Regions from separate parts of the Hydrogenophaga sp. L76 genome, predicted to be linked through region 1. Evidence: predicted binding sites of a transcription regulator. Region 1 holds the regulator's gene; each other region holds the start of a gene.
What was found. Region 1 encodes FNR, which switches genes on or off when oxygen is low (the NO sensors DNR and NnrR bind a similar motif). Its sites were predicted from a motif close to TTGATNNNNATCAA; they were not measured.
Positions count from the first base shown of each region.

Region 1 (10,571 bases):
TGGTGGGCGCTCCACGCGGGGCAATTTGACAACATCGAGCGAGAAGGCGAGCGTATTCTCCGAGGTGATTGACTTAAGTCAAGGCGGCTGGCAGGGTGCCTGTAGACACTCGCCAAGTGACATTTTTGAGGAGTTCTGTATGTCCGTGACAACAAAGGCCAGCCAACCGGCGGTCTACAACGATAGTGTGGTCCGCGGGTTTGCCGTCATGTCCGTGATCTACGGCGTGGTGGGCATGCTGGTGGGTGTAATCATCGCGGCCCAGTTGACCTGGCCCGAGCTCAATATGGGCATTGAATGGCTGACCTATGGTCGCCTACGTCCGCTGCACACCAACGCGGTGATTTTTGCGTTTGGTGGGTCGGTGCTGTTTGCTACCAGCTACTACGTGGTTCAACGAACCTGTCACACCGCCTTGTTCTCGAACAAGCTGGCCTGGCTGACGTTCTGGGGCTGGAATGCGGTGATCGTCTCGGCGGTGATTACCTTGCCCATGGGTCTGACCCAGAGCAAGGAATACGCTGAGCTGATCTGGCCGATCGACTTGCTGATCACTGTGGTCTGGGTGTCCTATGCCATCGTGTTCTTCGGCACGGTCGGCATCCGCAAGGTCAAGCACATCTACGTGGCCAACTGGTTCTTTGGTGCCTACATCATCACCATTGCCCTGCTGCACATCTTCAACAACCTGGCCATCCCGACCAGCGCCACGCACTCCTACTCGGCCTACGCCGGTGTGCAGGACGCCATGGTGCAATGGTGGTACGGTCACAATGCTGTGGGCTTCTTCCTGACCGCAGCCTTCCTGGGCATGATGTATTACTTCATCCCCAAGCAGGCCGAGCGCCCGGTTTACTCCTACCGCCTGTCCATCGTCCACTTCTGGGCGCTGATCTTCACCTACATGTGGGCAGGTCCTCACCACCTGCACTACACCGCGCTGCCAGACTGGACGCAATCGGTTGGCATGGTGTTCTCCCTGATCCTGCTGGCTCCCAGCTGGGGGGGCATGATTAACGGCATCATGACGCTGTCGGGCGCCTGGCACAAACTGCGTGACGACCCCATCCTGCGTTTCCTGATCGTGTCCCTGTCGTTCTACGGCATGTCCACTTTCGAAGGCCCGATGATGTCGATCAAGACCGTCAACGCGCTGTCGCACTACACCGACTGGACCGTGGGCCATGTGCACTCCGGTGCGCTGGGCTGGGTGGGTCTGGTGTCCATGGGTTCGCTGTACTACCTGATCCCGCGCCTATTCGGCCAGAAGAAGATGTACTCAGTGCCCGCCATTGAACTGCACTTCTGGGTGGCCACCATCGGCATCGTGCTGTACATCGCAGCGATGTGGATTGCCGGCGTGATGCAAGGTCTGATGTGGCGCTCGGTCAATCCCGACGGCAGCCTGACCTACACCTTTGTCGAATCGGTGAAAGCCACCTTCCCGTTCTATGTGATCCGTCTGCTGGGTGGTTTGCTGTACCTCGGTGGCATGCTGGTCATGCTCTGGAACGTCATCATGACGATGCGCCAGGGCCGTGTTGTGGACGTGCCTGTCCTTGCCGTCAACCCTGCACACGCCTGAGGAGTAAAAACATGGCAAACAACGAAAAAATCGAAGGCCACGGACGGATCGAGACCAACAACTTCCTCATGATCGTGTTGATCACGCTTGTGGTGGCTGTGGGTGGTCTGGTTGAAATCGTGCCCCTGTTCTTCCAGAAGTCCACCACCACACCGATCGAAGGCCTCAAACCTTACAGCGCACTGCAGCTGGCCGGTCGCGATGTGTATGTCAGCGAAGGTTGCTACAACTGCCACTCGCAGATGATTCGCCCCTTCCAGGCCGAGACACTGCGTTATGGCCCTTACTCGGTCGCTGGCGAGTTCGTGTACGACCGTCCATTCCAGTGGGGCTCCAAGCGCACGGGTCCTGATCTGCATCGCGTGGGGGGCCGCTACAGTGACGAGTGGCACCGTGTGCACCTGAACAACCCGCGTGATGTGGTGCCTGAATCGAACATGCCTGCCTACGCCTTCCTGGGTGAGAAATCGGTGGATGCGGACAGCATGCCCAAGCGCATGGAAGTGCTCCGCACATTGGGCGCTCCGTACTCCGATGAGGAGATCGCCCAGTCGGTCGATGCGGTGAAGGGCAAGACCCAGATGGAAGCCGTGATCGCTTACTTGCAGGTACTGGGTACCGCTCGCAGCGCTGTCCGTCCGGTAGCTGCCGAAGTCGCTCCAGCGCCCGCCGTTGCTGATGTGACGCCAGCGACCGAGGCTGCTGCACCCGCGACTGAAGCCGCGCCGGTTGTTGAACCAGCTCCCGCGGCGGCGACTGGTACCAACCAGTAAACGCGGAAGGCCCATCATGGACATCAACGATCTCCGCAGCATTGTCACGGTGGTCAGCCTGCTGACCTTCGTGGGCATCGTGGTCTGGGCCTGGTCCAAACGCAACCAGGCTGGTTTTGACGAGGCAGCCCAGCTGCCCTTCACTGACGACTAAACCGCGGCACCAACAAGAGAAACATCATGAGCGACTTTACAAGTGATTTCTGGCACCTCTACGTGGGTGGACTGACGCTGATCAGCATCATCGCCTGCTTGGTCCTGCTCTGGATCAGCGGCACTACCAAGGCGACCACCCATGCCGACAACACCACCGGGCACGTCTGGGACGGCGACTTGGCGGAGATGAACAACCCGCTACCCAGGTGGTGGGTGTATCTGTTCGTCATCACGGTCATCTTCGCACTGGCCTATGGTGCGTTGTATCCCATGTTTGGCAAATTTCAGGGTGCACTGGGCTGGAGTTCGCAGGGTCAACACACAGCTGAAGTTGCCAAGGTGGAGGCGGCAATCGCCCCCATCTACGCCAAATTCAGCGGCATGACTCCCGAGCAGATTGCTGGTGACTCCGAAGCCATGGCAATCGGTGAGCGCCTGTTCATGAACTACTGTGCCCAGTGCCATGGATCGGATGCGCGCGGTGCCAAAGGCTTTCCCAACCTGACCGATAATGACTGGCTGGGTGGTGGTGATCATGCGACCATCAAGACGGTCATCACGCAGGGCCGTGTCGGTGTCATGCCCCCCATGGCTGCTGCCGTGGGCAGTGCTGAAGACGTGCGCAACGTGGCGAATTTTGTGCTGAGCCTGTCTGGCAGTCCTCACGACTCCGTGCGGGCCACCCAAGGCAAAGAAAAGTTCGCTGCTTGTGCGGCTTGTCATGGCATGGACGGCAAGGGTATGGCAGCTGTGGGTGCTCCCAACCTGACCGACGGTATCTGGCTGCACGGCTGGGGTGAAGAGGCCATCATCCGTTCGATCAACAATGGCTATAACAACCAGATGCCTGGCCAGTCGGCTTTGTTGAACGAAGCTCAGATCAATGTGCTGGCCTCCTATGTATGGGGCATGTCCAATAAATCGGCCAATTGAGCGTTTAAAGAGAGTTGCAGCGGTCGGGTCGACCGCTGCAACTTTTTTCTTTTCCCAACATCGGGTTCTTCGTGAGTTCCGCCAAGCCAGACACCAACGCCATTCAGACCACCATCTCTCCCACCGTTCCGGAACCACCGCCCAAGGGGGTTCCTGCAGACGATGAGGTCATGGTTTCTCTCTACGCTTCGCGCAAGAAAATATACCCGCGATCGGTTTCGGGTCTGTTTTCCCAGTGGCGCTGGATCACAGTCTGGATCACCCAGATCGTTTTCTACGGGTTGCCTTGGCTAGAGTGGAATGCCCGACAGGCGGTGCTCTTCGATCTTGAGGCGCGCCGTTTTTACATTTTTGGCTTGGTACTGTATCCGCAGGACTTCATTTACCTGACGGGTCTATTCGTCATTGCAGCCCTGGCATTGTTCCTGTTTACGGCTGTTGCCGGTCGTTTGTGGTGTGGTTACGCCTGTCCACAGACGGTCTACACCGAAATTTTCCTCTGGATCGAAAAAAAGGTCGAGGGTGACCGCTCGGCGCGCATGCGTCTGGACGATTCGGCGTTTTCAGCTGGCAAGTTCGGGAAGAAGTGGTCGAAGCACGCACTCTGGATTCTGTTCTCGCTGTGGACCGGTTTTACCTTTGTCGGCTACTTCACACCGATTCGGGAGTTGGCCGCGGTCTCGCTGGCCGCTTCGCTGGGGCCGTGGCAGACTTTCTGGATATTTTTCTACGGTTTTGCCACCTACGGCAACGCTGGCTTCATGCGTGAACAGGTTTGCAAATACATGTGTCCTTACGCGCGCTTCCAGAGCGCGATGTTTGACAAGGACACGATGATCGTGACCTACGACGAAAAACGCGGTGAACCGCGTGGCCCGCGCTCGAAGAAGGCCGACCCCAAAGCACTGGGACTGGGTGCCTGCGTAGACTGCACGCTGTGTGTTCAGGTTTGTCCGACGGGCATCGATATCCGCAACGGTCTGCAGTACGAGTGCATCGGTTGTGGTGCCTGTATCGACGTCTGCGACGAAGTGATGGACAAGGTGGGCTATCCGCGTGGACTGGTCAAATACTCGACCCAGAACGGTATTGCACAAGGATGGAACTCCCAGCAGATGATCCGTCGGGCCATGCGTCCGCGGGTTCTGGTGTACACAGGCATCCTGTTGGCCATCAGCCTCGCGGTTATGGTCAGTCTGTTTCTGCGCAAGCCACTCAAGGTTGATGTCATCCGGGACCGCGGTGCGTTGGCACGCATGGTGGAACAGGGACGCATCGAAAACGTCTTCCGGTTGCAGGTGATGAACGCGACCGAGCGCTCACAACGCTATGTGATCGGTGTTTCCGGATTGCCGGGCATTGCCATTGCGTCGGAAACAGAGATTGAAGTATTGCCGACGGAAGTACGCTCTGCGGTCATGCGGGTCCAGGTTCCCCCGGGAACCGCTGCCACCGGTTCCCATTCCATCTATTTCGAAATCCAGGCTGTCGGAGATTCGGGCACACGTGTCACCGAAAAAGCGGCCTTCCTGGTACCGCGCTGAGCACCACTTTCAGTCAACCCGTTTCAAGATTCCCTATGAACACCACAATACTCAAAACACCGGTCAATGAACAGCTCCCGATTCCTTGGTGGCGCGTTCCCCACATGTGGCTGGTGGTGGGGGGGCCATTGGTGGTTGTTGTGGCCGCCATCATCACGGCCGTCATTGCAGTGAAGGGCGCAGACCCGGTGCTCAACAAGGCCGACTTTGAGCGCGACCTGAAGGCGGCCCAGATGCTGGACGGACAAGCTCGTGCCGAAGCGCTGATTCAACTTCAACCGGCTCACCAGGCTCGGAACCACGCAGCCTCCCCTGTGGTGCCACCGACGAAGTAATAGCGCGTGCTGCGACTATCCCAAGCCATGGCCTGAACGACTATGCACCGGTTATGCCCGGAATCGATCACAACAACACCCGAGGAGAAACAGGAATGACGGCTCAACGATGGATGTGGATTGCGTGGCCCGCATTTTTGGTGGCGGCGGTTCTGGAGATGATCGTGTTTGCCATGATCGATCCGAGTGATCTTCACTGGTTTGGGGCTCCTCTGGAGTTGTCTCGTCCAGCGGTCTACACGCTGGCATTTTTCACCTTCTGGATCGTGGCCATGGTGTCGAGTGCACTCACCTCTTTGCTGTCCATGTCACCTTTTGAAGTGAACCGGTGTCCCGTCCCGCCGGATCAGCGGCCGCGGGATTGTGCCAAGAATGAATCTTGTTCCTGAACGCTCCTGCAGATCTCCAAAATAAAAAACCCCAGCGGAGTGTTTCCAGCTGAGGCTTCCTGTTGGGACAGATGTTGGGTTCAGTGACCGGTCGGGGGGGTCACGATCAGCTTGAGCCCTTCGGTGTTTTTGATGTGGACGTAACGCTGTTTGACCTCGATGATGCCTTCGTCCACGAACTTGGAAAAAGTGCGGCTCACCGTCTCCAGCTTCATGCCCAGGTAGCTACCAATTTCTTCGCGTGTCATGCGGAGAATCAGCTCGGACTGGGAGAAGCCGCGGGCGTGCAGGCGCTGAACCAAATTCAGCAGGAACGCCGCGAGGCGTTCTTCTGCGCGCATGCTGCCAAGCAGCAGCATGACACTGTGGTCGCGCACAATTTCGCGGCTCATGATCTTGTGCACATGGTGTTGAAGGGTGGTGAACTCTCGGGAGAGTTCCTCGACTTGATCAAACGGCATCACACAGACTTCAGCATCTTCCAGTGCGATGGCATCGCAGGAATGGCGGTCGCTCACGATGCCATCCAGGCCGATGATCTCTCCGGTCATCTGGAAGCCGGTCACTTGATCCCTGCCATCGGCCGTGGTGACACAGGTTTTGAAGAAGCCGGAACGCACCGCGTAAAGCGAGGTGAACCGGTCACCCGTACTGAAAAGTGCCGACCCGCGTTTGATGCGTCGCCGCGCCGAAATGACATTGTCGAGCTTGTCCATTTCGTCTGGGTTGAGACCCATGGGTAGACACAATTCTCGCAGGTTGCAACTCGAACAGGCGACTTTGATGCTTTGTGCGTCCATAAATTATCCGGAAATCGGTGGTGAGCTTAACGCATAGCTGGGACTTGTGTCGAGGAAATGGCCGCGTGCCAGGCCCTTCCTGGGAGCGATGGCTTGCGAACACACGGGGGCTTGATCAAGATCAAGGGAGGATCTGCGAGCCTGGTGCACATTCGGGGCTCAGCATTGGAGAACAGTTTGTGAGTCACGCCATTTCCGATGAATTGCTCAAGCGATTCGATGTTCCCGGTCCGCGGTACACGTCGTACCCGACGGCTGACCGCTTTGTGGAAGCGTTCACCGAGGGCGACTATATACAAGCGCTGGAGCAGCGCAGAGCCGGCTCGTTGGCTCTTCCGCTCAGCATCTACGTACACATTCCGTTCTGCGAGTCGGTCTGCTATTACTGCGCCTGCAACAAGGTCATCACCAAACACCACGAACGGGCGGCCGAATACCTGCGCTACCTGTCACGTGAGGTGGAGTTGCAGGTCCAGCATTTTGGGAAGGGGCACAGCGTGTCCCAGTTGCACCTGGGTGGCGGCACGCCTACCTTTCTGTCCGATGCAGAGCTTGAGGATCTCATGACGATGATCCGGCGCAACTTCAAGTTGGTGCCGGGTGGCGAGTACTCGATCGAGGTGGATCCCCGGACCGTGACCGACCAGCGGCTTCAGACCTTGGCGAGACTGGGCTTCAACCGTCTCAGTTTTGGTGTCCAGGATTTCGACCCTGCCGTTCAGAAAGCGGTGCACCGCGTGCAACCCGCTGAACAGGTGTTCGCGCTGGTGGACACTGCGCGCAAGATCGGTTTCGAGTCGGTCAACGTTGATCTGATCTACGGTCTGCCGCTGCAGACGCCCGAGTCGTTTGCACGCACGCTCGCGCAAGTGAACCAGTTGCGGCCGGACCGCATTGCGCTATACGCCTATGCGCATCTCCCGTCCCGCTTCAAGCCACAACGTCGCATCATTTCCGCCGAGTTGCCCAGTCCTGGCGACAAGCTGTCCATGTTGTCAGCATCGCTGGATGCCATGAGCGATGCCGGGTATGTTTACGTGGGCATGGACCATTTCGCCCTGCCGACGGATGCACTCGCGGTTGCCAAGCGCCAGGGCCGCCTGCATCGCAACTTTCAGGGCTACAGCACGCAGCCCGATTGTGATCTGATCGCTCTGGGGGTTTCCGCTATTGGTCGCATCGGTGCTACCTACAGCCAGAACGCCAAGACGCTGGAGGAGTACTACGATGCCCTCGATCAGGGCAGGCTGCCCATCGTGCGTGGTCTTGTGCTCACGCGCGATGATCTGCTGCGCCGTGCCGTCATCATGTCCATCATGTGTCAGGGTCAGCTGCAGTACGAATCGATCGAACTGGGGCATCTGATCGAATTCAAAAGCTACTTCGCGCGTGAACTCGAGGTGTTGGCCGGACTGGCCGAACACGGCTTGGTCACCCTGGATGACAGCGGTGTTCAGGTCACGCCGACGGGCTGGTATCTGGTCCGGGCCATTGCCATGGTGTTCGACAAGAACCTGCAGGTTGATCTGGACCGGGCCCGGTTTTCAAAGATCATCTGAACGGTCAATTCGGATACCTGGGGCGGGGCTCGGCCCGCGAGAAATGCGCACGAGTTGGCGCGTGCGCTGGAAAAAAGCATCCAATCCTTGTGGGTGCGGGTTTGACTTTGCCTTCGAAGGCCAAGACGCACACACTGCTACAGTTCTTTCATGCAAACTTCCATGGCGATCACGGCCCTGTTCATGGGCATCGTGGGGGGCCCCCACTGCGTTGCCATGTGCGGTGCAGCCTGCGCCGGGATCAGCCGCGCGGCGGGAGCTCGCAGCACGCAGGCTTTGTGGTCCTTCCAGTTCAGTCGCATGCTGGGTTATTCACTGTTCGGCGCTTTCGCAGCGGGATCGGTCCAGGGGCTTGCGGTGCTGGGGACCAACACCATCGCGATCCGGCCGCTCTGGACCATGTTCCACGCGGCGGCATTTCTCCTTGGGCTGGCACTGATCTGGCAAGCACGCCAACCCGCCTGGATTGACAGCCTGGGCCAATCGCTGTGGCGCAAGGCACGCCCGGTGCTTACCCGCTTGGGCCCCCGTGCGCCCATTGTGTTGGGTATCGGCTGGGCGTTCATGCCGTGCGGTCTGCTGTATTCCGCCTTGCTCGTGGCATCGCTCTCGGCGAACGTGTTCGAGGGAGCTGCCATCATGGCGCTGTTCTCATTGGGTACTTCCATTTCCCTCACGGCGGCTCCCTGGTTGTTGCTGCGCCTGCGAGGCGGTCAATCGGGAGCTTGGGCCATCCGCTTGGCCGGCTTGGCGCTTGCTCTGACTTCTGGCTGGGCACTCTGGATGGGGCTGACCAACCCCACTGGCTTGTTCTGCCTGTGACCGGTAGCTGAAGCGGGTCAGCGCTTGGTCGACTGGCGAGCGGGCAGGGTTGCCAGGATCAAGCCCAGTAGCGCGATACCGAACGCCAGCATCTGCAACGGCGTCAACCGTTCTCCCATGAACAGCACCCCGATGGCCGCGGCACTAACCGGTAGCATCACCGTGAACACGCCCGCACGTGAGGCAGGTACTGTCCGAAGCCCGGTCATCCACAGCCAGACGGTCCACATGCTGGCGGCGAGCCCATAGAACACCAGTAGGCCCCAGATTCCGCCGCTGACCGCCGTGAAATCGAAATGCCACGCTGCCCACAAGCCAAACGGCGTGACCAGCGCAAAACCCCAGAGGTTGATGATGGCAGAGATGCGTTTGGGCCCGAGGCCTTCAGTCAGCTTCTTGCCGATCACCACATAGGATGCTTCACACACCACGGCAGCGAACACGAGCATGTTGCCCCAGACCGAATATCCCAGTCCCAGGAATGTCAATTCTTGCGATCCGGCCAGGCCGACATCGGGTTTTTGCAGAGAGAACAAGCCGATACCGAGCGCGGCGCAAGCAATGGTGGCAGTTGTCCGGCGACCGATGCGTTCTTTCAGAAAGATGCGGCTCAGAATCGCCACCACCGCCGGAATGGCCGCCATCACCACACCAGCGGCCACGGCCGTGGTCAAGCTGACACCAAACAGCATGCAGATCGAAAACAGGAAGTTGCCGAGGAAGGATTCCAGGAACAGAAGGCGGCGTGTTCGGGGCGAAAACGGAGGTTCCTCCGCTGGCTTGCGCAGCCAGCGCCACATGGCGATTCCTCCGATGCCGAAGCGCAGCCAGGCCAGCAGAAAAACCGGAAAGACCAGCACAAGAGGTTTGGACAGTGCCACGTAGCTGCCGACCAGCGACATACTCAGGGCCAGGCAAGCGTAGGCCCACCAACGCGGTATCGCAGGGGTTGTTGTGATGGAAGCGTGCATGGCCGCAGATCATGCCCGAAGCCCCGTCACTCCAGCCTCGCAGCCGGTATGTGCAGACACAGCTCGCCTGGAATACGTGCGTCCTGGAGGTGGGTCGCATGCGCGGGGCACCCACAGGGATGGTGCTTTATCTATTCCGGGATGAGAGAACGTCTTTTCTTAATGTGAAAACAGGATGTGTTGCGCTGCAAAAAAATTTCTCAATACAAGAAATAAAATATCGTATTGAGAAATGTTTTGTAAACATTGTTGATTTTAAATGAGAAATATTTTATCTTATATAAGACATAAGAGCTTTAAAAACTCTTCTATAAGACTTAAAGTTCATACATCGGCATCTGGCTTGCATGGTGAGAGCGCCGACCCCTTTTCATCAACCTCACGGAGAGTCTTCAAATGCCCCAATCCCTTAACGAGCAACTGAGCCGCCAACAGCAGATCGAAGCCTTGGAAAAAGACTGGGCCACCAACCCGCGATGGAAAGGTGTCAAGCGCGGTTACTCTGCTGCTGACGTCGTGCGTCTGCGCGGGAGCATGCAGATCGAACACACACTGGCCAAGCGCGGTGCCGAAAAGCTTTGGGACAAGGTCAACGGCGGCGCGAAGAAAGGCTACGTGAACGCCTTCGGCGCCATCTCTGCTGGCCAAGCCATGCAGCAAGCCAAGGCCGGCCTGGAAGCCGTGTACCTGTCGGGCTGGCAGGT
Region 1 covers NZ_CM172807.1:354,031-364,601, forward strand. Annotated here, with positions in the region: gene ccoS (cbb3-type cytochrome oxidase assembly protein CcoS) at 1-72, shown strand, start outside; gene ccoN (cytochrome-c oxidase, cbb3-type subunit I) at 140-1,585, shown strand; gene ccoO (cytochrome-c oxidase, cbb3-type subunit II) at 1,597-2,358, shown strand; gene AC23D4_RS01660 (cbb3-type cytochrome oxidase subunit 3) at 2,375-2,512, shown strand; gene ccoP (cytochrome-c oxidase, cbb3-type subunit III) at 2,539-3,447, shown strand; gene ccoG (cytochrome c oxidase accessory protein CcoG) at 3,618-4,991, shown strand; gene AC23D4_RS01675 (nitrogen fixation protein FixH) at 5,027-5,326, shown strand; gene AC23D4_RS01680 (hypothetical protein) at 5,422-5,715, shown strand; gene fnr (fumarate/nitrate reduction transcriptional regulator Fnr) at 5,796-6,515, opposite strand; gene hemN (oxygen-independent coproporphyrinogen III oxidase) at 6,695-8,074, shown strand; gene AC23D4_RS01695 (sulfite exporter TauE/SafE family protein) at 8,237-8,896, shown strand; gene AC23D4_RS01700 (DMT family transporter) at 8,914-9,867, opposite strand; gene aceA (isocitrate lyase) at 10,264-10,571, shown strand, end outside.

Region 2 (10,571 bases), 2.1 Mb from region 1:
TGGGTGCGCTGACTGAAGACCTTGGTGCGCCAACCTCGTTGGCTGACTCAGGACGGTGTGGCGCTCCGCTCCGGTAGGTAAAGGAGGAGCCCGAAGGGCGGGGGACACGGACGGAGCGGAGTGCCACGCCGGCCTGAGTCCCGAGGCAACCGTGGAGCGAAGTGACTTCATGGGTTCTTGAACTCCGAGTCCGCCCGCAGATAGAACCACCAGTTCAAAACGAGGCAGACGGCGTAGAAGATCGCAAAGCCGTACATCGCGAACTGCGGCGTGCCGGCCTTGATCTGGGCGCCGATCACCACCGGGGCGATGAAGGCACCGTAGGCGGCAACGGCCGAGGTCCAGCCCAGCACGGGGCCGGCCTGCTGGCGGTCGAAGATGACGCCGATGGTGCGGAAGGTCGAACCGTTGCCGATACCGCTGGCGAAGAACAGCACGATGAACAGGCCAATGAAGGCGGGGAAGTACTGCTCGGGCGTGGCCGAGCCGTAGGCCATCATCATCACGTAGCCCACCGCGCCGGACGCGAGCACCATCACGGCCGAGATGACCTGGGTGACGATGGAGCCACCGACCTTGTCACTGATCCAGCCGCCGATGGGGCGCACCGCAGCGCCGACGAAGGGGCCGATCCAGGCGTAAGTGAGGGCCGAGGGCGCATTCGGGTTCTTCAGCGTGTGCGTCATGACACCGGCCGCATCGGCCACGTGCTGGAAGCCGAAGATCACCGTGATGGCCAGCGGCAGCACCATCGAGAAGCCGATGAAGCTGCCGAAGGTGACGATGTAGAGCGCGGTGAGCGACCAGGTGTGCTTGTTGCGGAAGATCGCGAACTGCTTGCTCACGCCCTCCTTCATGGGGCCGAAGGCCGCCAGCTTCATCATCAGCAGCGCGAGGATGATGTCCAGCGGGATCGCCACCCACATGTTCAGGATGCCCAGGCCGGTGGGTGCCGGCAGGTACAAATAGAGCATGAAGATGGCCGGGATGAAGGCCAGCGTGTACAGGTAGGTGACCTTGGCGAACGCGGCGATCGGGTTGCCTGCATCGGGCGACACCGTCTTCAGGTTGTTCATGCCGAACCAGGCCAGGATCGACAGGGGAATCAGCGAGATCACCCAGGCAAAGCCGGCGTTCTGGATCCAGGTGGGCGTGCCGGCGGCGATCTTGCCGAAGATCCAGCCGCTGTCTTTCACCAGCGTCATGGACTCACCGCCGAGGGCGCCCAGCAGCGGCACCGTCATCACCAGCGGGATCACGATCTGCATCGTCGTCACGCCGAAGTTGCCCAGGCCGGCGTTCAGGCCCAGCGCCGTGCCCTGCAGCCGCTTCGGAAAGAAGGTGCTGATGTTGGACATGGAGGACGCAAAGTTGCCGCCACCCACGCCCGACCACAGCGCCAGCAGCTGGAACACCCACAGCGGCCACTCGGGGTGCTGCAGCGCCACGCCGGTGCCGATGGCCGGGGCCAGCAGCATCGCGGTGGTGAGGAAGATGGTGTTGCGGCCGCCGGCCAGGCGCACCAGGAAGGAGGCCGGGATGCGCATGGTGGCACCGGCGATGCCCGAGATGGCGGTCAGCGTGAAGAGTTCGGCCTGGGTGAAGGGAAAGCCCAGGTTGAGCATCTGCACGGTGATGATGCCCCACATGCCCCAGACCGCGAAGCCGCAAAGCAGCGCGGGCACCGAGATCCAGAGGTTGCGGTAGGCGATTTTTTTGCCTCTGGTTTCCCAGAAGCGTTCGTCCTCGGGCCGCCAGTCGGCGATGTCGGCCCCGTGGTCGCCGGCAGCGGCGCCCGAGGCAGACAGGTTGGCTTTGGTGTTCATGGTGGTGTGTGCCGACCGCGGGGGTCAGTTCTGAAGGGAAAAGGGTTTGGCGTCGGTGCCCATGACGGGGGTCTGGCGCACCTCGGTCCAGTACATCCAGATCAGCGAGACCCAGACCACGCCGTACATCAGCATGAAGGCGCTGGAGCGGATGCCGGTGAGGTCCATCAGCGCGCCGAACATGATGGGCAGCACGAAGCCGCCCATGCCGCCGGCCAGGCCGACGATGCCGCTGATGGCGCCGATGTTTTTCGGGTAGTCGTCGCTGATGTACTTGAAGACGCTGGCCTTGCCGAAGGCCCAGGCGATGCCCAGGATGAACATCAGGCCGGTGAACATGTAGACATTGAGGCCGATGTGGAAGGTCTTGGGGCCGTCAACGGTGGCGATGGTGAAGTCGGTCTGCGGGTAGCTCAGCAGGAACAGGCAGATCCAGCTCACCCACATCACCCACCAGGTGACCTTGTGGGCGCCGAACTTGTCCGACAGGATGCCGCCGATGGCGCGCAGCACGCCACCGGGCAGCGAGAACGCTGCGGCCAGCAGGGCGGCGACGCGGATGTCGAGGCCGAACTCACCGACGTAGTACTGCACCATCCAGAGCGAGAGCGCCACGTAGCCGCCGAACACGATGCTGTAGTACTGGCAGTACTTGATGACCTTGGGGTCCTTCAGCGACTTGAGCTGGTCCTTGAAGGTGACGTTGCTCGGCACCAGGTGCGCCGGGTCGCTGTGGCTGAAGAGCCAGAACAGGATCACCGTGCCCAGCATGATGGCCGCGTAGACCTGCGGCACCATGGTCCAGCCGAAGGCGACCAGCAGCACCGGCGCGACGAACTTGTTGACCGCAGCACCCGAGTTGCCGGCGCCGTACACGCCCATGGCCATGCCCTGGCGGTTCTTCGGAAACCAGCGCGCCACATAGGGCGTGCCGACCGAGAACGAACCACCGGCCAGGCCGACGAAGAGGCCGATGGTGAGGAAGTGCCAGTAGGCGGTGGCGTAGCTCATCATCCAGATCGCCGGCACGGTGAGCGCCATCAGGATGGTCATCACGATGCGGCCGCCGTAGCGGTCGGTCCAGATGCCCAGCGGCACGCGCACCAGCGAGCCGGTGAGCACCGGCGTGGCCATCAGCAGGCCAAACTGCGTGGAATTGAGGTCGAGCGCTTTCTTGATCGGGATGCCGATGACGCCAAACATCATCCACACCATGAAGCAGACGGTGAAGGCCAGCGTGCTGACGATCAGCACCGACCAGGCTTTCCGTTGATTGCGAAGTTCAGAGGCCATGTTTTTCTCCTGAGGCATGACAGGAATGTCTGCTTTTCGCGCCCGGCCGAATATCCACCGATGGTGGCGCGAGCACAAGGCAGACGAACGATGGCCCGACAACCGGCATCGTCCGGAAGAACTACCCCGGAGTCGGAATCACGCCGACTTGATGTGGATCAAGCGGATTTCAGGCCAGACCGCGGCTGGTGGCGTAGACCGCGGCCTGCACGCGCGAGCTCAGGCCGAGCTTGCGCAGGATGTGCTGCACGTGGATCTTCACCGTGGTCTCGGCGATGTCGAGCGCGCGCGCGATCAGCTTGTTGCTGTCGCCGCGCGCAATCAGGACCAGGATCTCGCGCTCGCGCGGCGAGAGCAGGTCGGGCGATGGGCCGCTGGCCGGTTCCAGGGGGGCAGGCGCGCTCTCGGCCGGGCGCGCGCGGAACACCGAGACCAGCTTGGTCAGCATCTCGGGGCTGATCACGGATTCACCGTCGAGCACCTTGACGATGGTGTCGCCCAGGTGGTCGGACTCCACCGTCTTGAGCAGGTAGCCGTCGGCGCCGGCGCGCAGGGCGGCGGCCAGGTCGTCTTCGTTTTCGCTCACGGTGAGCATCAGGATGCGCGTGCCCGGCGCGGCGTCTTTCAGCGCGGGAATGGCGTCCACCCCGCGCACACCGGGCAGGTGGTTGTCGAGCAGGATCACGTCGGGCCTGGGCGCCTGCGCCAGGCAGCGCAGGGCTTCGCCGATGTCACCCGCCTCACAGATCACCTCGAAGCGCTCGTCCTGCGACAGCAGGGCCCGCAGGCCGCGGCGGAACAGGTTGTGGTCGTCGACCAGCAGCAGCTGGATGCGGGGCGCGGGGGCTTGGCTCATGGGGCGGGCAGGGTCTCGGACAGTTCTTGCAGGTTCAGGCCCAGCGTGCCGATGCCACGGCCGCTCACCGGGTACGGGGGCAGGGTCAGGGTCACCGTGGTGCCCTGGCCGGGGCTGGACACCAGCTCGACGCTGGCACCGATGCGTTCGGCGCGCTCGCGCATGATCTTCATGCCGACGTGGTTCTCGCTGCGCTGCTGCCGGGTGTCGAAGCCGGCGCCATTGTCGCGCACGGCAAAGCGCCAGTGCGCGCCCTTGAACACGTCGAGGCTGACGTGGCTGGCGCCGGCGTGCTTGCGCACGTTGGACAGCGCTTCCTGCAGCACATGCAGCACCTGCACCTGCACGTCGGCCGGCAGCGGCAGACCCTGCCCATCGAGCTGCAGGCGCGTGGGCAGACCGGTCTGGTGCTGGAACTTCTGCAGCGTTTCCTGCAGCGCGGCCTCGATGTCGTCGGTGTTGGTGCGGGTGCGGAAGTGCACCAGCAGCTCGCGCACGTCGTTGATGCTCTCTTTCAGTCCGGCATCGAGCTCGTCCAGCGTGGAACTCACCTGGTCGGGCTGCTGCTTCTGCAACGCGCTGCGCAGCAGGCCGGCCTGGATCTTCAGGAAAGCGAGCGATTGTGCGATCGAGTCGTGCAGCTCGCGCGCCAGCAGGGCGCGCTCCTCGCCCACCGCAGCCTCGCGCTCCAGTGCCGCCGCGCGCAAACCTTCGAGCGCGCTGGCCAGGTGGCTGGCGAGCGCGTCGAGCAGCTCGGTCTCGTCGGCGTTGAGCTGCACGTCGCTGCGGAAGAACAGGTCGATCTCGCCGATCAGCCGCTGCTGCAGGCGCACCGGCACACTCACCAGGCTTTCATAGCCCGCGCGCGCGCAGTGCCGCATGGGCGCGTCGTCGTGGCTGTGGATGGGGATGACGCGCGTGCGGGCGTCGGGCTTGAGGTTGCCACAGGCGCAGGCGCCGGCCAGCAGGCTGCGCTCTTCCTCCTGCATCTCCTGCGGAAAACAGTCGGAGGCCAGCATCAGGTAACGCTGGTTGGCTTCGTCGGACCAGCGCACCGCCACCGCGTCGGCCTTCATGACCTGGCGCACGCGCTGCGAAAAGCCGCGCGAGAGTTCCTCGATGGTGTTGGCCTGGGCCAGAAAGGCGCTCACCTCGTACAGCGATTCCAGCCGGGCGCGCTGCGCCTCGATGCGCTGCGTCTTGGCCTGCACCTTGGCCTCCAGCCCCTCGTAGAGCGACTGCAGGGTGCTGGCCATGCGGTTGAAGCCGGCAGCCACCTGGCCAAACTCGTCCTGCGTGTCAACGTCGATGCGGGTGCCGAATTCGCCCGCTTCCACCTGCGCCAGCACCCTGCGCAGGTGCGCCAGCGGGTTGATGACATAGAGGTAACCGGTGTAGAGCATGATCACCGCCCCGCCAATGGCCAGCGCCATCATCACGAACTGGAACAGGTTCAGGATGGCGGTGTAGCCCGAGAGCTGCTTCTCGATCACCAGCACGAAGCGGTCGATGGCGTCGACAAACTCGCCCGCGGCCTGCAGCGAGCGCGCCGCATCGGGTGGCTGCTCACCCAGCCACAGCGGGCGCTGGTTCTGCCAGAGCGCCTCGACAATGACGAACTGCTGGGCCACCTCGTCGTCCCAGGGCACGAACAGCGGACGGCTGGGGTCGCCGCTGCGCAGCAGGCCCAGGCTGCCGTCGAACTGGGACACCAGGGCCTGGACCTCGCTGGCCGGCAGCTGGGCCGCCACCGCGCTGTTGAGGCGCCAGGTCTGCATGCGCATGCGGCCGGCTTCGTTCACCGCCGCGGCACCGCCTTCGAGCTGCCAGGTCACCCACAGCGTGAGCCCGATCGAAGCCAGCGCGACGACCAGCAGGCTGGCGCCGATGCGGATCAGCTTGATCGAGAGCGAGACGGTGGATGGCATGACCGTAGGTTAGCGGCTTTGCACCGACCCCGATACCAGCCCGTTGCACACCCGGGGCCGGAGACCCCGGCACGGGCAGGGGTTTGCACGGCGCCAGATCGTCAAACTAATGTGCATTTAAAATGCATCTTTTAGCGCCATCGATGCCATGTCAAATCCCCGCGAACCGGCGGCCCAGCCGGTGTTCTTTCCCTTGCTGGACCAGCAGCAGAAGATCTACCCGCGCTCGGTCAGCGGGCGCTTTGCGCGCTGGCGCTGGGTGATGGTCTGGCTGACCCAGATCGTGTTCTACGGCCTGCCCTGGCTGCGCTGGAATGGCCGCCAGGCGGTGCTGTTCAACCTGGAGGATCGGCACTTTTATGTGTTCGGCCTGGTGCTGCAGCCGCAGGACTTCATCTACCTCGCCGCGCTGCTGGTGCTGTCGGCACTGGCGCTGTTTTTCGTCACCGCCATCGCCGGCCGCGTGTGGTGTGGCTACGCCTGTCCGCAGACCGTCTACACCGAGATCTTCCTCTGGATCGAGCGGCACACCGAAGGCGACCGCAGTGCGCGCATGCGGCTGGACGCCCGGCCCTGGGGGCTGGAGAAGCTGCTGCGCAAGGCCGGCAAGCAGGTGGCCTGGATCGCCATCGCGCTGTTCACCGGTTTCAGCTTCACCGGCTATTTCATCCCCATCCACAGCCTGGCCGGGCAGAGCCTGGCGCTGACGCTCACGCCCTGGGCCACGTTCTGGGTCTTCTTCTACGGCTTCGCCACCTACGGCAACGCCGGCTTCATGCGCGAGCAGGTGTGCAAATACATGTGTCCTTACGCGCGCTTCCAGAGCGCGCTGATCGACATGGATTCCATGGTCATCGCCTACGACACGAAGCGGGGCGAAAACCGCGGTGCGCGCTCGCGCAAGGCCGACCCCAAGGCGCTGGGCCTGGGTGACTGCGTCGACTGCACGCTGTGCGTGCAGGTGTGCCCGACCGGCATCGACATCCGAAACGGTTTGCAGAACGAATGCATCGCCTGCGCGGCCTGCATCGACGTCTGCGACGAGGTGATGGACAAGATGGGCTACGCGCCCGGCCTGATCCGCTACTCGTCGGGCAACGGCATCGAGCAGGGCTGGTCGGTTGCGCGCATGCTGCGGCGGGTCTGGCGCCCGCGCGTGCTGGTCTACGCCGCCCTGCTGCTGGTGCTGGGCAGCGCCTTCGTCTGGAGCGTCGGGAACCGCAGCGACTACGGCGTGGCGCTCAGCCGCGACCGCGGCGCGCTGGCGCGCCAGACCGGCAACGGCGACGTGGAAAACACCTACCGGATGCAGATCACCAACAGCCTGGAGCGACCGCGCGACTACATCACCCGGGTCACCGGTCTGGAGGGCCTGCGCCTGGACACGGCGGCCGAACTGTCGGTGGGCGCCAACGGCACCGCCAGCATGCCGGTGCGCCTGGTGCTGCCGCTCGCATGGGCACAGCGCCACAGTGGCCAGACACTGCCGGTGGCGATCGAGGTCCTGCCGGTGGACGGTCCAACGGAGCCAGCGCTCACCGTGCGCACGACCTTCGTCGTGCCGCGTCACTGAGCGGCTCAGCTCAGTTCCTGAAGGCAGGCAAGCCCGGTACCAGCTGGATGCGGGCAGCCGATTTCGCGCCACCGACAGCCGGCATGGGCGCAATCAGGTCGGCCAGTGTCACCCCGTCGAGCACCGCGAGGTAGCTGTCCATCGCCTGCTGCAGCGCGCCCTTGAGGCGGCAATAGCCGTCGAGCCGGCAGGTGTTGTGCTCGCTGTCGAAACATTCAACCAGGGTGAAGTCGGTCTCGGTCTGGCGGATCACGTCGCCCAGCACGATCGCCTGCGCCGGCTTGAGCAGGCGCAGACCGCCGCCGCGACCGCGCGTGGTCTCCAGCAGCCCCAGACCCGAGAGCGTCATCACGATCTTGGTCAGGTGGCTGCGCGAGATGCCGTGGGCCTCGGCGATCTCGCTGATGGTGGCGGGCTTTTCGCGCTGCGCGCAGGCGGCGCAGTACATCAGCACCCGCAGGCTGTAGTCGCTCCAGTGGGTCAGTCGCATGCCGGGATCTCCTGGCGGCGGGGCATCGTTCTTCCGGATACCCCGTGTCGTTCTGAGGAAATATTCACCTCGTCTGAATTTTATCTTTTAATACATGCATTCGTTGTGAATATTTAAGGAAGCCCCATGAACCACGCCGCCACCGTTGCCATCCCCACCGCCGACCGCGCCCAGCAGGCCATTGGCCAGATCGCCGTCAACCTGCCGGGATCGACCGCGGTGTTCCGCCGTCTCAAGCTCGACTTCTGCTGCGGTGGCCAGGTGCCGCTGCAACAGGCCTGCGCCAGCAAGGGCCTGCCGCTGGACGCGGTGCTGGCCGAACTCGCGGAACTGGAGCGCCCGAGCGAACTGCCCGCCACCGAATCGCCCGAAGCGCTGGTGGACCACATCCTCACGCGTTACCACGCGGTGCACCGCGAGCAGCTGCCCGAACTGATCCGCATGGCCCGCCGCGTGGAGGCCGTGCACCGCGAGAGCCCCGACGTGCCGGTCGGACTGGCCGATCTGCTGGAGACCATGGAGGCCGAACTGCTGGGCCACATGGCGCTGGAAGAACAGGTGCTGTTCCCCTTGCTGCGCAGCGGTGGCCAGGGTGCGGACAGCGGGCCGATCCAGGCCATGCGCGACGACCACACCGGCCACGGCGCGCAGCTCGAACGCCTGATGGCCCTCACCGACGACGCCAACCCGCCGCGCGGCGCCTGCAACACCTGGCGCGCCCTGTACGCCGGCATTGCGCAGCTGTCCGACGACCTGATCAACCACATCCACCTGGAGAACAACGTGCTGTTCCCGCAGTTCGAGGCCCAGGTGCAGACCGGCTGCGGATCGGCCTGTGGTTGTGCCTGACTTGCGCCAGATCAAGCCATGAGCCCCTTGACCCAGGTCAACGCCCGCGCGGCGGGCGGTTGATAAGGTCGCGCCGGCCTGGCTCCGGCCTGTCCGCCATGCCCCGTTCACGACCTCCTTCTCTATGGCCATCGAACCCACGCAAGAAGCCCACCCCTACCTGGACTTGGTCTGCCCGGCCGGCAGCCTGCCCGCGCTCAAGGCCGCGGTGGACCACGGCGCGAACTGCGTCTACCTGGGCCTGCGCGACGCCACCAACGCGCGCAATTTCGCCGGCCTGAACTTCGACGACGCGGCCATCGCCAGCGGCGTGGCCTACGCGCATGCGCGCGGCTGCCAGGTGTTCATGGCGCTCAACACCTACCCCCAGGCCGCGCAGCCGGAGCGCTGGCGCGAGGCGATGGACAAGGCGGTGAACCTGGGCGTGGACGCGGTGATCCTCGCCGACCCCGGCCTCATGCGCTACGCCACGCAGCGCCACCCGCAGCTGCGGCTGCACCTCTCGGTGCAGGGCTCGGCCACCAACCCGGAAGCGATCAACCTCTACCACCGCGAGTTCGGCATTTCGCGCGCCGTGCTGCCGCGCGTGCTCTCGCTCGACCAGGTGCGCCAGGTGGTGCAGAAGACACCGGTGGAGATCGAGGTGTTCGGCTTTGGCAGCCTGTGCGTGATGGTCGAAGGGCGCTGCGCGCTCTCGTCCTACGTCACCGGCGAATCGCCCAACACGCACGGCGTGTGTTCACCCGCCAAGGCGGTGCGCTGGCAGGAAACCCCGAAGGGCCTGGAGTCGCGCCTGAACGGCGTGCTGATCGACCGCTACGCCACCGGCGAAAGCGCGGGTTACCCCACGCTGTGCAAGGGGCGCTTTGATGTGGAAGACGACACCAGCTACTACGCGATCGAAGAGCCCACCAGCCTCAACACGCTTTCGCTGCTGCCGCAGCTGGCGCAGATGGGCGTGCGCGCGATCAAGATCGAAGGGCGCCAGCGCAGCCCGGCCTACGTGGCCCAGGTCACGAAGGTCTGGCGCGAAGCCATCGACAGCTGCCAGGCCCAGCCCCAGCACTACACGCCCAGGAGCGCCTGGATGGCCTCGCTCGACCAGGTCGCGGAAGGTCAGCAACACACCTTGGGCGCCTACCACCGTCCATGGAAGTGAACATGAAACTTTCTCTCGGACCCCTGCAGTACTACTGGCCGCGCCAGACCGTGTTCGACTTCTACGAGGCCATGGCCGCCACCGCGGTGGACATCGTCTACCTCGGCGAAGTCACCTGCTCGCGCCGCCACGAGCTGCGCCTGTCCGACTGGCTCGACGTGGCCGAGCTGCTGCGCTCGGCGGGCAAGACCGCCGTGCTCTCCACCCAGGTGCTGCTGGAGTCGGGATCGGACGTGAGCGCGATGCAGAAGGTCGCGGCGAACACCGACTTCCTGGTCGAGGCCAACGACATGGGTGCGGTGGGGGCACTGGCCGGTCAGCGCGGTTTCGTCGCCGGCCCGCACCTCAACATCTACAACGGCCCCTCGCTGCAATGGATGGCGTCGATGGGCGCCACGCGCTGGGTCGCGCCGCTGGAGATGCCGCGCCAGGACCTGGCCCTGCTGCAGCAAGAGCGCCCGGCCGGCCTGCAGACCGAGGTGTTCGTGCACGGCCGCCTGCCGCTCGCTTTCTCGGCCCGCTGCTTCACCGCGCGCCACCGCAACCTGCCCAAGGACGACTGCCGCTTCAGCTGCATCGATCACCCCGACGGCCTGA
Region 2 covers NZ_CM172807.1:2,869,464-2,880,034, forward strand. Annotated here, with positions in the region: gene AC23D4_RS13810 (MFS transporter) at 168-1,826, opposite strand; gene AC23D4_RS13815 (MFS transporter) at 1,851-3,119, opposite strand; gene AC23D4_RS13820 (response regulator) at 3,289-3,975, opposite strand; gene AC23D4_RS13825 (type IV pili methyl-accepting chemotaxis transducer N-terminal domain-containing protein) at 3,972-5,903, opposite strand; gene ccoG (cytochrome c oxidase accessory protein CcoG) at 6,052-7,476, shown strand; gene AC23D4_RS13835 (Rrf2 family transcriptional regulator) at 7,487-7,966, opposite strand; gene ytfE (iron-sulfur cluster repair protein YtfE) at 8,093-8,815, shown strand; gene ubiU (ubiquinone anaerobic biosynthesis protein UbiU) at 8,940-9,974, shown strand; gene ubiV (ubiquinone anaerobic biosynthesis protein UbiV) at 9,977-10,571, shown strand, end outside.
Region 2: the regulator FNR is predicted to act here: its motif matches at 8,843-8,856, upstream of ubiU (ubiquinone anaerobic biosynthesis protein UbiU).

Region 3 (10,571 bases), 2.1 Mb from region 1:
CCACCATCGCACGGCTCACCGAACCCTGCGCGCTGGCGCCCTGGCCGGGAAGCGGCGGGGTGCTGATGGGCGCGAGCCGCGGGGTCGGCTTCTGGCACCCGGCCCTGCCACCGGCCATGCTGGCCTGGCCCAGCGCCATGGCGCCCGACAACCACTGGGTCGTGCTGGGCTGAGCCGCCCGCCAGGGCGGCGCTTCAGCGGCATTCGAACCGGGCAAACCGCGCGGCCAGAGCGGCCAGGTCCTCCGCGTCGAGCACCGGGGCAGCCAGGCCCGGGCTGCGGCAGGTCTGCAGCACCCAGTGCGACACCGCCTGCGCGGCCAGCGCGTCGGCCAGGCGGAACAGGTCGTCCCGCCCGAACAGGCCGGCGTGCCAGGTGGTGCGGCACTCCAGCGCCACCCCGCTGTGCTGCAGCAGGCGCAGGCTGCGTGCCGCGCGCGCGCCACCGCCGCGTGTGCCGGTGACCTGGTCGTGGCGGTGTTGCGGCGCCTTGATGTCCAGCCCGACCCAGTCCAGCTGCGGCAACACCCGCTGCAGTCGCTCGGGGTACATGCCGCCGGTGTGCAGGCCTGTGGCAAAACCGAGCGCGCGCACCTCGGCCAGGGCCGGGCCCAGCGCCGCCTGCAGCGTGGGCTCGCCGCCCGAGAACACCACGCCGTCGAGCAGCCCGCAGCGCTGCAGCAGGAAGCCGTGCACCGCCTGCCACGACAGGGCCCCCGGAACCGCGGCGTCGAGCAGGGCCGGGTTGTGGCAGTACACGCAGCGCCACGGACAGCCCTGCAGGAACACCACCGCCGCCAGCCGGCCCGGGAAGTCAACCCCGGTCAGCCGCGTGAGTCCGCCGATGCGCAGCGCCTGCGCACCACGGGTCGCGGGTGGTGGTGCGGCGGTGCCCGCGACCTCAGGCGCGGGCGGCCGGCTCGGCAAAGAATCGGCGTTCGGCATGTTCGCCCTGTTTGCCCCGGTTGAAGCTGCTGACCGGCCGGTGGTAGCCCATGACGCGGGTCCAGACCTCGCAGGGCTGGCGTTCGTCGTCGCGCAGGGACATGTCAGCGGCCGTTGACCTGACGGCCGATGGGGTGGATGTGTTCATGGGTGTTTCCTTTTGGGGTGGTTGAAAGACGGGGCATCAAGCGGCCTGCAGCTGGCGTTTGGCGGCCAGCTTCTCAGCGTCGCAGACCGGACAGAACGGGTGCTCGCCCGCGAGGTAGCCGTGGGTGGGGCAGATGGAGAAGGTGGGGGTGACGGTGATGTACGGCAGGCGAAAGCGCGTCAGCGCGCGTTTGACCAGTTCACCGCAGGCCGCGCCGCTGGACAGGCGCTCGCCCATGTACAGGTGCAGCACGGTGCCGCCGGTGTATTTGGATTGCAGCGCCTCCTGCCGCATCAGGGCCTCGAACGGGTCGTCGGTGAAGCCCACGGGCAGCTGCGAGGAGTTGGTGTAGTACGGCTGCTCAGCCGTGCCCGCCTGCAGGATGCCGGGCCAGCGCTTCTTGTCTTCCTTGGCGAAGCGGTAGGTGGTGCCCTCGGCCGGTGTGGCCTCCAGGTTGTAGAGGTGGCCGGTTTCCTCCTGAAAGGCCGTCATGCGCTCGCGCACATGGTCGAGCAGGCGCACGGCAAACGCATGGCCCCAGTCGCTGGTGATGTCGTGCTGGTCCGCCGTGAAGTTGCGCACCATCTCGTTGATGCCGTTCACGCCCAGCGTGCTGAAGTGGTTGCGCAAGGTGCCCAGGTAGCGCTTGGTGTAGGGAAACAGGCCCTGGTCCATCAGGCGCTGGATGAGCTTGCGCTTGGTCTCCAGGCTTTGCTTGCCCAGTTCCATGAGGCGGTCCAGCGCGGCCAGCAGGCCGGCCTCGTCGCCCGCGTGCAGATGCCCCAGGCGCGCGCAGTTCACCGTGACCACGCCCAGGCTGCCGGTCTGCTCGGCGCTGCCGAACAGGCCGTTGCCGCGCTTGAGCAGCTCGCGCAGATCGAGCTGCAGGCGGCAGCACATGGAGCGCACCATGTTCGGCTGCAGCTCCGAGTTGATGAAGTTCTGGAAGTACGGCAGGCCGTACTTGGCCGTCATGTCGAACAGGCGCCGCGCGTTCTCGCTCTCCCAGGGGAAATCGGGCGTGATGTTGTAGGTGGGGATGGGGAAGGTGAAGACGCGCCCCTTGGCGTCGCCCTCGGTCATCACCTCGATGTAGGCGCGGTTGATCAGGTCCATCTCGGCCTGCAGCTCGCCATAGCAGAACGGCATTTCCTGCCCGGCGATCACCGGCACCTGCTCGCGCAGGTCGTCGGGGCAGACCCAGTCGAAGGTGAGGTTGGTGAAGGGCGTCTGCGTGCCCCAGCGCGAGGGCACGTTGAGGTTGTAGATCAGCTCCTGGATGCACTGGCGCACCGCCGCGTAATCCATGCCGTCCTGTCGCACGTAGGGCGCCATGTAGGTGTCGAACGACGAGAAGGCCTGCGCGCCGGCCCACTCGTTCTGCAGCGTGCCCAGGAAGTTCACGATCTGCCCCACGGCCGAGGACATGTGTTTCGGCGGCCCCGACTCCACCTTGCCCGGCACGCCGTTGAGGCCTTCGTTGAGCAGGGTGCGCAGCGACCAGCCCGCGCAGTAGCCGCTGAGCATGTCGAGGTCGTGGATGTGGAGGTCGCCCTCGCGGTGCGCCTGCCCGATCTCGGGCGTGTACACGTGCGAAAGCCAGTAGTTGGCCGTGACCTTGCCCGCCACGTTCAGGATCAGCCCGCCCAGCGAATAGCCCTGGTTGGCGTTGGCGTTCACGCGCCAGTCGGCGCGCGTGAGGTACTCGTTGATCGACGATTCCACGTCCACCAGCGTCTGCTGGTCGGCGCGCAGCGTGGCGTGCTGCTCGCGGTAGACGATGTAGGCGCGCGCGGTCTGGAGGTGGTTGGCCGCGATCAGCGTCTGTTCGACCACGTCCTGGATCGGCTCGATGCCGGGCGGCGCACCCTTGAAGCGGTGGATCAGCACCTTGACCACCTGGGCGCACAACAGCGCGGCCTCGGCGCCGTCGAACTCGCCGCTGGCCTGGCCGGCCCGCGCCAGCGCGGACCGGATCTTGTCGGCATCGAAGGCCTCGCGCAGGCCCGAACGCTTGATCACCTCCCTTGGAAGACTGACCACCATCGCATCTTTCATAGCTCTCGCCTCCTGGATCAAAAACACTACCTATGGTGTTCAAGATACCCGCCAGACACCATAGGTAGTTTGATTTGACGCAAGGTCGACGCAGCTTCCAACGCCGTTTCCGGCCTTTCACCGGCTTGATCTGCGTCAACCGGGTGCGGCTGTCACGCGCGTTCTGACAGGACGGCGCTGAGCCTGAAGAATCCCGGCATGGACTTCGATCACAGCCCCCGGGCGCAGGCGCTCCAGCAGCAGCTGGAGACCTTCATGCACACCTACCTGCTGCCGCACAACGCGGCCTGGCACCAGGCGGTGCAGCAGGGGGACTACCCGCCACCCTTCCTCGAAGACCTGAAGACCCTGGCGCGCGAGGAAGGGCTGTGGAACCTGTTCCTGCCCGGGCTGCGCAAGGACGAGCCTGGCACGCGGCTGGACAACCTCGACTACGCGCCGCTGGCCGAGGCGATGGGCCAACTGCACTGGGCGGCCGAGGTGTTCAACTGCAGCGCGCCCGACACCGGCAACATGGAGCTGCTGCACCGCTTCGCCACATCGGCGCAGCGCACGCAGTGGCTCACGCCGCTGCTCGATGGAACGATCCGATCCGCCTTCGCCATGTCCGAGCCCGACGTGGCCTCGTCGGACCCGACCAACCTGCAGACCACGGTGCGGCGCGAGGGCGACGACCTCGTGCTCAACGGCCGCAAGTGGTTCATCACCGGCGTGGCGCACCCGCATTGCAGGCTGCTGATCGTGATGGCGCGCAACGCGCCCGACGACAGCGCCGCGGCCGAGACCCGGCACCGCCAGCACAGCATGGTGCTGGTGCCGCTGGACACGCCGGGCGTGGACGTGGTGCGCAACATCAGCGTGGTGCACCACCACGCGCCCGAGGGGCATGGCGAGATCGTGTTCCGCCAGGTGCGCGTGCCGGCCGACCACCTGCTCGGCGGCTGGGGCGAAGGTTTTGCGATGGCGCAGGCGCGGCTGGGACCGGGCCGCGTGCACCACTGCATGCGCACCATCGGCCAGTGCGAGCTGGCGCTGGCGCTCGCCACCGAACGCGCGCTGGAGCGCCAGACCTTCGGCAAATACCTGGCGGACTACGCCAACGTGCAGGAGTGGATCGCGCTGTCGCGCATCGAGATCGACCAGGCGCGCCTGCTGGTGCTGCGCTGCGCCTGGCTGCTTGACCACCCCGAGCAAGCCGAACCCGCCGCCGTGCGCGCGCAGGTGGCCGCGATCAAGGTGGTGGCCGCGGGCCTGCAGACCCGCGTGGTGGACCGCGCGATGCAGATCTTCGGCGCCATGGGCCTGTCGCCCGACACGCCGCTGGCGCAGTTCTGGACCTGGGGCCGCGCCCTGCACCTGCTCGACGGCCCCGACGAGGTGCACCTGCGCAGCGTGGCGCGGCACGAGCTGGAGCGGGCCCGCGCGCGCATGGGCGCGTCTTCGGCCTACTTCACGACGCCCGAGCAGATGCGCACGCCGCCACACCTGTCGGCCTGAAGGGCCCAGTTCAGGCCGCCACCGGCTCGCGCATCGCCGCCGCAGCGATGTCCAGTGAACGCAGGCGCAGCGCCGGGTCGAACACGTCGCTCACCAGCATGAACTCGTCGGCCTGGGTCGCGTTGGCGAGTTTCTGCAAACCGGCGCGCACCGTGTCCGGGCCACCGATCACCGCACAGGCCAGGAAGTCGGCGATCGCCGCACTGGCCTGGGTGTCCAGCGTTTCCATGAAACCGGCGACCGGCGCCGGCAGCTGGCCGCGTTTGCCGGTGAGGATGCCCAGCACACGCTGGTAGGTGCTGCTGGCCAGGTACTCGGCTTCGTCGTCCGTGGGTGCGGCGATCAGTGGCACGCCGACGATGGCGTAGGGCTTGTCCAGCACCGCCGAGGGCTTGAAGTTGTGGCGGTACAGGTCCAGCGCCTGCAGCAGGTAACGCGGTGCAAAGTGCGAGGCGAAGGCGTAGGGCAGACCACGCTCGGCCGCCAGCTGGGCCGAGAACAGGCTGGAGCCCAGCAGCCAGATCGGCACATGGGTGCCCGCGCCGGGCATGGCGATCAGCTTCTGGCCCGGCACCGCATCGCCCAGCAGGCGCTGCAGTTCGGCCACGTCGCGCGGGAAATCGTCTTCGGTTTCGCGCCGGTCGCGGCGCAGCGCGCGCATGGTCAGCGGGTCGGTGCCGGGCGCGCGACCCAGGCCCAGGTCAATGCGGCCGGGGTAGAGCTCGGCCAGCGTGCCAAAAGCCTCGGCCACCACCAGCGGCGCGTGGTTGGGCAGCATCACGCCGCCAGAGCCGACGCGCATGCGCTGCGTGGCGCCAGCGATGTGGCCCACCAGCACGGCCGTGGCCGAACTGGCGATGCCGCTCATGTTGTGGTGCTCGGCCAGCCAGTAGCGTGTGAAGCCCAGGGCTTCGGCGTGTTGCGCGGTGCGCACGGTGATGGCCAGCGCATCGGCCACCGTGCCGCCTTCGCGCACGGCCACGAGATCGAGCAGGGAGAGGCGGATGTCTTGCAGGGGCTTGGGCATGGGATTCATGGACCGCATTGTCAGATGCTTTGCATCCCGCAGGCCGGTGAGCCCGCGAAAGACCCCTGTACCCCTCCCCCGGCGCGCCGCATCCACCCACCGATCAGCGTCCCTTGATGGCCCCACCGGAGCGCCGACGCACGGGAAACGCGGTCAACGCAGCGCCATCCGGCTCACCCGGCCGGCGGGAGCACCCGCAGGGTGAGCGCTTCGAGGGCCTGCACGATCAGGCGCTCGGGCCGGTCGCAGGTGTGGCTTTCACCCGCTTCCAGCACGGTGTCCCGCGGGTCGCGGTCGTGGGTGATCCAGGCCCGCCCGGCGATGCACTCGATGCGGCAGCCCAGTGGCCGCGCGATGCGATGCAGGGTCCCCCGGAGCAGCACCCAGGTGTCGGTGGCGGGGCGCGAGCTGGCGGCCGGGTGCGGCCGGCGCGACAGGCGCAGGGTGGAAGGCAGGGACAGCTGTACGGTGTGCATGGTTCAAGGCCGGCGGGGCCAGCGAAAGGTGGGAAGGAACGGGCGTCAGGCGGTCAGCGCCTCGCGCCGCGCGGGCAGGCGCTGCCGGGCCAGGGCCAAACGCTCCTGCTCCAGCGCGCGCGCCAGGGCTTTCTGGCCGCTGCGCTGGGCCGCCGCGATCAGCGTGAGGTCGATCAGGTCGCGCTGCGCATGGCTGCCACCGAAACGGTGCGACTGGCTGCGCACCGGGCGCAGCAGGGCCACCGCACGCGCCCAGTCCTGCTGGCCGAAGGCGATGCAGGCCTGCGTGACCGCCGAGCCGACCTCGCGCGTGAAGGCCGCGTTGTCGCCCTCGCTGGCCATGGCCTGGCGCTGGGCCTGCAGCAACGCCTGCAGCAGGTCCTCGCGCCCGGCGGCCACGAAGGCCATGGCCGCGTGCCAGTCGCTGAAGGCGTAGTGGCCGTCGCCCGCGAAGGGCGCCCAGCGCTCGGCCAGACGCTCCCAGCGCGCACCCACGTCCGCCCCCTGCAGGTCCAGCCGCCACAACAAGGCGCTCGCGTCCACCAGCTCCACATGGACCTCGGGACGGTGGCCGTGGATCGGCCCGTCGTACAGCGCCAGCACCTCGGGCAGGTCGCCCTGCGCGAGGTGGTGCAGCGCGAGGTGCCACCAGTTGTGCACGGCCAGGAAGTTGTCGGTCTGCCAGCCTTCGTTGCCACGCATCCACTCGATGCCCTCGTCGCGCCGGCCCTGCATCTCCAGCACGTGGGCCACCGCGTGCTGCGCCCAGGCGTCGCGGGGCTGCAGGTCCACGGCCTGGCGCCCCAGGCGTTCGGCGCGGGCGTAGTCGCCGGTTTCTTCGAGCCCGAAGGCCTGCATGCCCAGCACCGCGTGCCAGCCGGGCAGGGTGGCGGACCACGCGGGCAGCGCACGCGCGATGCGGTCGCGCAGCATGCGCGAGTCGCCCACGAAGAAGTCGAGCTGCTGGCCGGCCTGCAGGGCCAGTGCATCCAACGGGTAGTGCACGCTCAGGTCTTCCAGCGTGAGCGCGGCGGCGTGCCACTGGCCATCGCACAACTGCGCGATGGCCCGCAGGTGCCAGGCCTCGCGTTCGTTGTGCGGCAGCTCGCGCGCGGCCGCCAGGGCCTCGCGGGCCGGCGCCACGGCGGCCGCTTCCGAGGACAGCAGGAAAAGCCAGGCGCGCAGCACCTGGGCCATCACCAGGTCGGGGGCTTCGGCCAGCGCCGCTTCGGCGGTGGCCAGGGGGTTGTCGGCAAAGCAGCGGAACTGGTGCAAGGCCTGCTCCAGCAGGTCCTGGGCGTGGGCGTTGCCGCCCGAGAGGGTGTAGCCGACGGTGTCTTTCGTGGTCATGGGAATGCTCCAGGGTTGGGGTGAGGAAAAAAGAAAGGAAGGAAGGGGATCAGTGCCGGGCGCGCGACACGTCGCGGAACGCCAGCATTTCGGGAATGCGCGCGGAGGCGCCGTCGTGGAAACCCAGTTCGGGCCAGGGCGCGTTCGCCGGTCCATTGCGGAAGGTGCCGAACAGCAGGTCCCACAGCGGCAGGTCGGCGTAGTTGTGCGCGTGCACACCGCGCTGGTGGTGGATGGCGTGGCTCTCGGGCCGCTGGATCAGGTAGCCCAGCCAGGTCGGTGTGCGCACGCGGGTGTGCTGGAACACCGAGAGAAAGGTCAGCAGCGCCACCGCCCAGGCCCCCGCTTCGGGGCTCAGGCCGAGCAGCGGAAACAGCACCAGGCTGGAGAGCGTGGTGAACAGCGCCGTGTCCAGCGGGTGCAGGTAGAAGGCACCCCAGGGGTCGAGCGATTCGGCGCTGTGGTGCATCTGGTGGCCCAGGCGCCAGAGGGTGTCGAAGCGGTGTGCGCTGCGGTGGTACCCGTAGTGGAAGAACTGGTACACCAGCACGCCCAGCGCCGCGCCGCCAGCGGTGCCGAAGGCGGCCCCGTCGAAAACGTGCAGGCCTCCGAAGAAGCGGCTCCAGAGGTGGCCGACGACCAGCGCCATCCCGGCGTTGACCACGGTGATGGACAGGGCCCGCGAGCGCCAGCCGCGCACGCGGCCAGCGTGGGCGTGGGTGATGGCATCGAGCAGGAGGAAGGCGGGCAGCACCGCCAGGGTGAGGGTTTCGGGCCAGGACATGGTGTTTCCAGTGAGGGGTTGCAAGGGGATTTGACGGTTCTAGAATCGGTCAGGCACTGTAGGCAGACCCCCCGTTTTCACCTGCAGTCAAATCCGACAGCCACCCGACAAAACCGCCATGTCCGCCCCCGACGGCGCCCCCGTGCTCGCCACCGTGGCCATCCTGGCGCTGCCCGAGGTGGCGGCCTCGATGCTGTTCGGCATGAGCGACATGTTCATGGGCGTGGGGCGCGACTGGCCCCTGGTGGTGGAGGACCGCCCGGGCAGTTCGTTGCTGCGGGTGCAGATCGTCTCGGCCGACGGCCAGCCCCTGACCATTGCCAACGGCGTGCACCTGGCGCCCGACACCTCCATCGCCGACGCCGTGGCCCCGCAGGTCATCTGCATCCCCGAGGTGTTCGTGGTGCCGAGCACCGACCTGCGCGGACGCTATGAGGCCGAAGCGGCCTGGCTGCGCGAAGCCCATGCCCGGGGCGCCATCATCGCGGCGGCCTGTTCGGGCGCGCTGCTGATGGCCGAAGCCGGCCTGCTCGAAGGCGAGGACGCCACCACCCACTGGGCCTACTGCGACGTGCTGGCGCAGCGCCACCCGGGCATCCGCCTGCACCGCCGGCGCGCGCTGGTGACCGCGGGCGAGGGCCAGCGCCTGGTGATGGCCGGTGGCGGCACCTCCTGGCAAGACCTCGCGCTGTACCTGATCGCCCGGCTGGTGGGTCTGGAGGCGGCGATGCAGATGGCGCGCCTGTACCTGATCGACTGGCACGAGAGCGGCCAGCAGCCGTTTGCGCGGCTCTCGGCGAGCCGGCAGTCGGACGACGCGGTCATCACGCGCTGCCAGCTCTGGGTCGCCGACCACTACGGCGAGCCCAGCCCGGTGGCGGCGATGACGCAGCTCTCGGGCCTGTCCGAGCGCTCCTTCGTGCGCCGCTTCCAGCAGGCCACGGGCTTGTCACCGCTGCAGTACGTGCACCACGTGCGGCTCGAAGAGGCCAAACAGTTGCTGGAGGGCAGCGAGGACTCGATCGAGGCCATCGCCGGCCAGGTGGGCTACGAAGACGCGGGTTATTTCGCGCGCCTGTTCAAGCGCGAGGTCAACCTCACGCCGGCCCAGTACCGCAGGCGCTTCTCGGGCCTGCGCGAGGTGCTGCGACAGGGCCGCACGGCCTGATCACAGCGCCGGGGACGCGCCATCGGGTGGCCCCTTGAGCTCCACCACATTGCCTTCGGGGTCGGTGACATAGAGCGAGGGGCCCTCGCCTTCGGCGCCATAACGCGAGGCCAGTTCACCGGCCTCGACGCCGTGCGCCCGCAGCTGGGCGCGGATCTGCGCCTCGTCGAACGGCTCCACCCGGAAGCAGAAATGGTCGAGGTTGTGCCCCTGCGGTCCCGGCGCCGCGCCGCCAGCGCGACCGAGCGGCCCGTCCACGGGCACCAGGTCGAGCAGCGAGCGCCCGGCACGCAGTTGCACCAGCCCGATGCCATCCTGGCGGCGCTCGATGCGGCAGCCCAGCACATCGCCATAAAACCGCAGCATGGCATCGAGATTCACGACGCGCAACACGAGGTGGTCGATTTCGCGGAGGTGGATCATGGGCCAGGTTATACCGCCCGCCATCACTTATTGAAACACCCGCTGCGGGGTCACCGCCCGTCGGCGACGGCCTGCGCGGACCGTGAAGCGTAGACTGGGCCACATCACCTACCCACCCCGCCACACCCAGCCATGACCACCCTGTTTGAACCCCTGCAAGTCGGCGCCCTGAGCCTGTCCAACCGCATCGTCATGGCCCCGCTCACGCGCAACCGCGCGCCCGACGCCATCCCCACGCCGCTGATGGCCGAGTACTACGCCCAACGCGCCAGCGCCGGCCTGCTGGTCACCGAGGCCACCGCCATCACCCACCAGGGCCAGGGCTACGCCGACGTGCCCGGCCTCTACGGCACCGAGCAGCTCGACGGCTGGAAACGCGTGACCCAGGCGGTGCACGATGTCGGCGGCAAGATCGTGGTGCAGCTCTGGCACGTGGGCCGCGTGTCACACCGCGAGCTGCAGCCGCACTTTGGCGCGCCGGTCGCGCCCTCGGCGATCCGCGCCCACACCAAGACGGTGCTGATCAGGGACGGCGTACCCACCTTCGTGGACACCTCCGAGCCGCGCGCGCTCGACGCCGAAGAGATTCCCGGCATCGTGATGGACTACCGCCACGCCGCGCTCAACGCCATCGCCGCCGGCTTCGACGGCGTCGAGATCCACGCCGCCAACGGCTACCTGATCGACCAGTTCCTC
Region 3 covers NZ_CM172807.1:2,887,828-2,898,398, forward strand. Annotated here, with positions in the region: gene AC23D4_RS13895 (DUF1513 domain-containing protein) at 1-173, shown strand, start outside; gene AC23D4_RS13900 (anaerobic ribonucleoside-triphosphate reductase activating protein) at 195-944, opposite strand; gene nrdD (anaerobic ribonucleoside-triphosphate reductase) at 901-1,092, opposite strand; gene AC23D4_RS13910 (ribonucleoside triphosphate reductase) at 1,129-3,150, opposite strand; gene AC23D4_RS13915 (acyl-CoA dehydrogenase family protein) at 3,349-4,647, shown strand; gene AC23D4_RS13920 (LLM class flavin-dependent oxidoreductase) at 4,658-5,683, opposite strand; gene AC23D4_RS13925 (DUF2917 domain-containing protein) at 5,848-6,150, opposite strand; gene AC23D4_RS13930 (tetratricopeptide repeat protein) at 6,196-7,500, opposite strand; gene AC23D4_RS13935 (sterol desaturase family protein) at 7,550-8,284, opposite strand; gene AC23D4_RS13940 (GlxA family transcriptional regulator) at 8,403-9,452, shown strand; gene AC23D4_RS13945 (VOC family protein) at 9,453-9,875, opposite strand; gene AC23D4_RS13950 (alkene reductase) at 10,008-10,571, shown strand, end outside.
Region 3: the regulator FNR is predicted to act here: its motif matches at 3,276-3,289, upstream of AC23D4_RS13910 (ribonucleoside triphosphate reductase).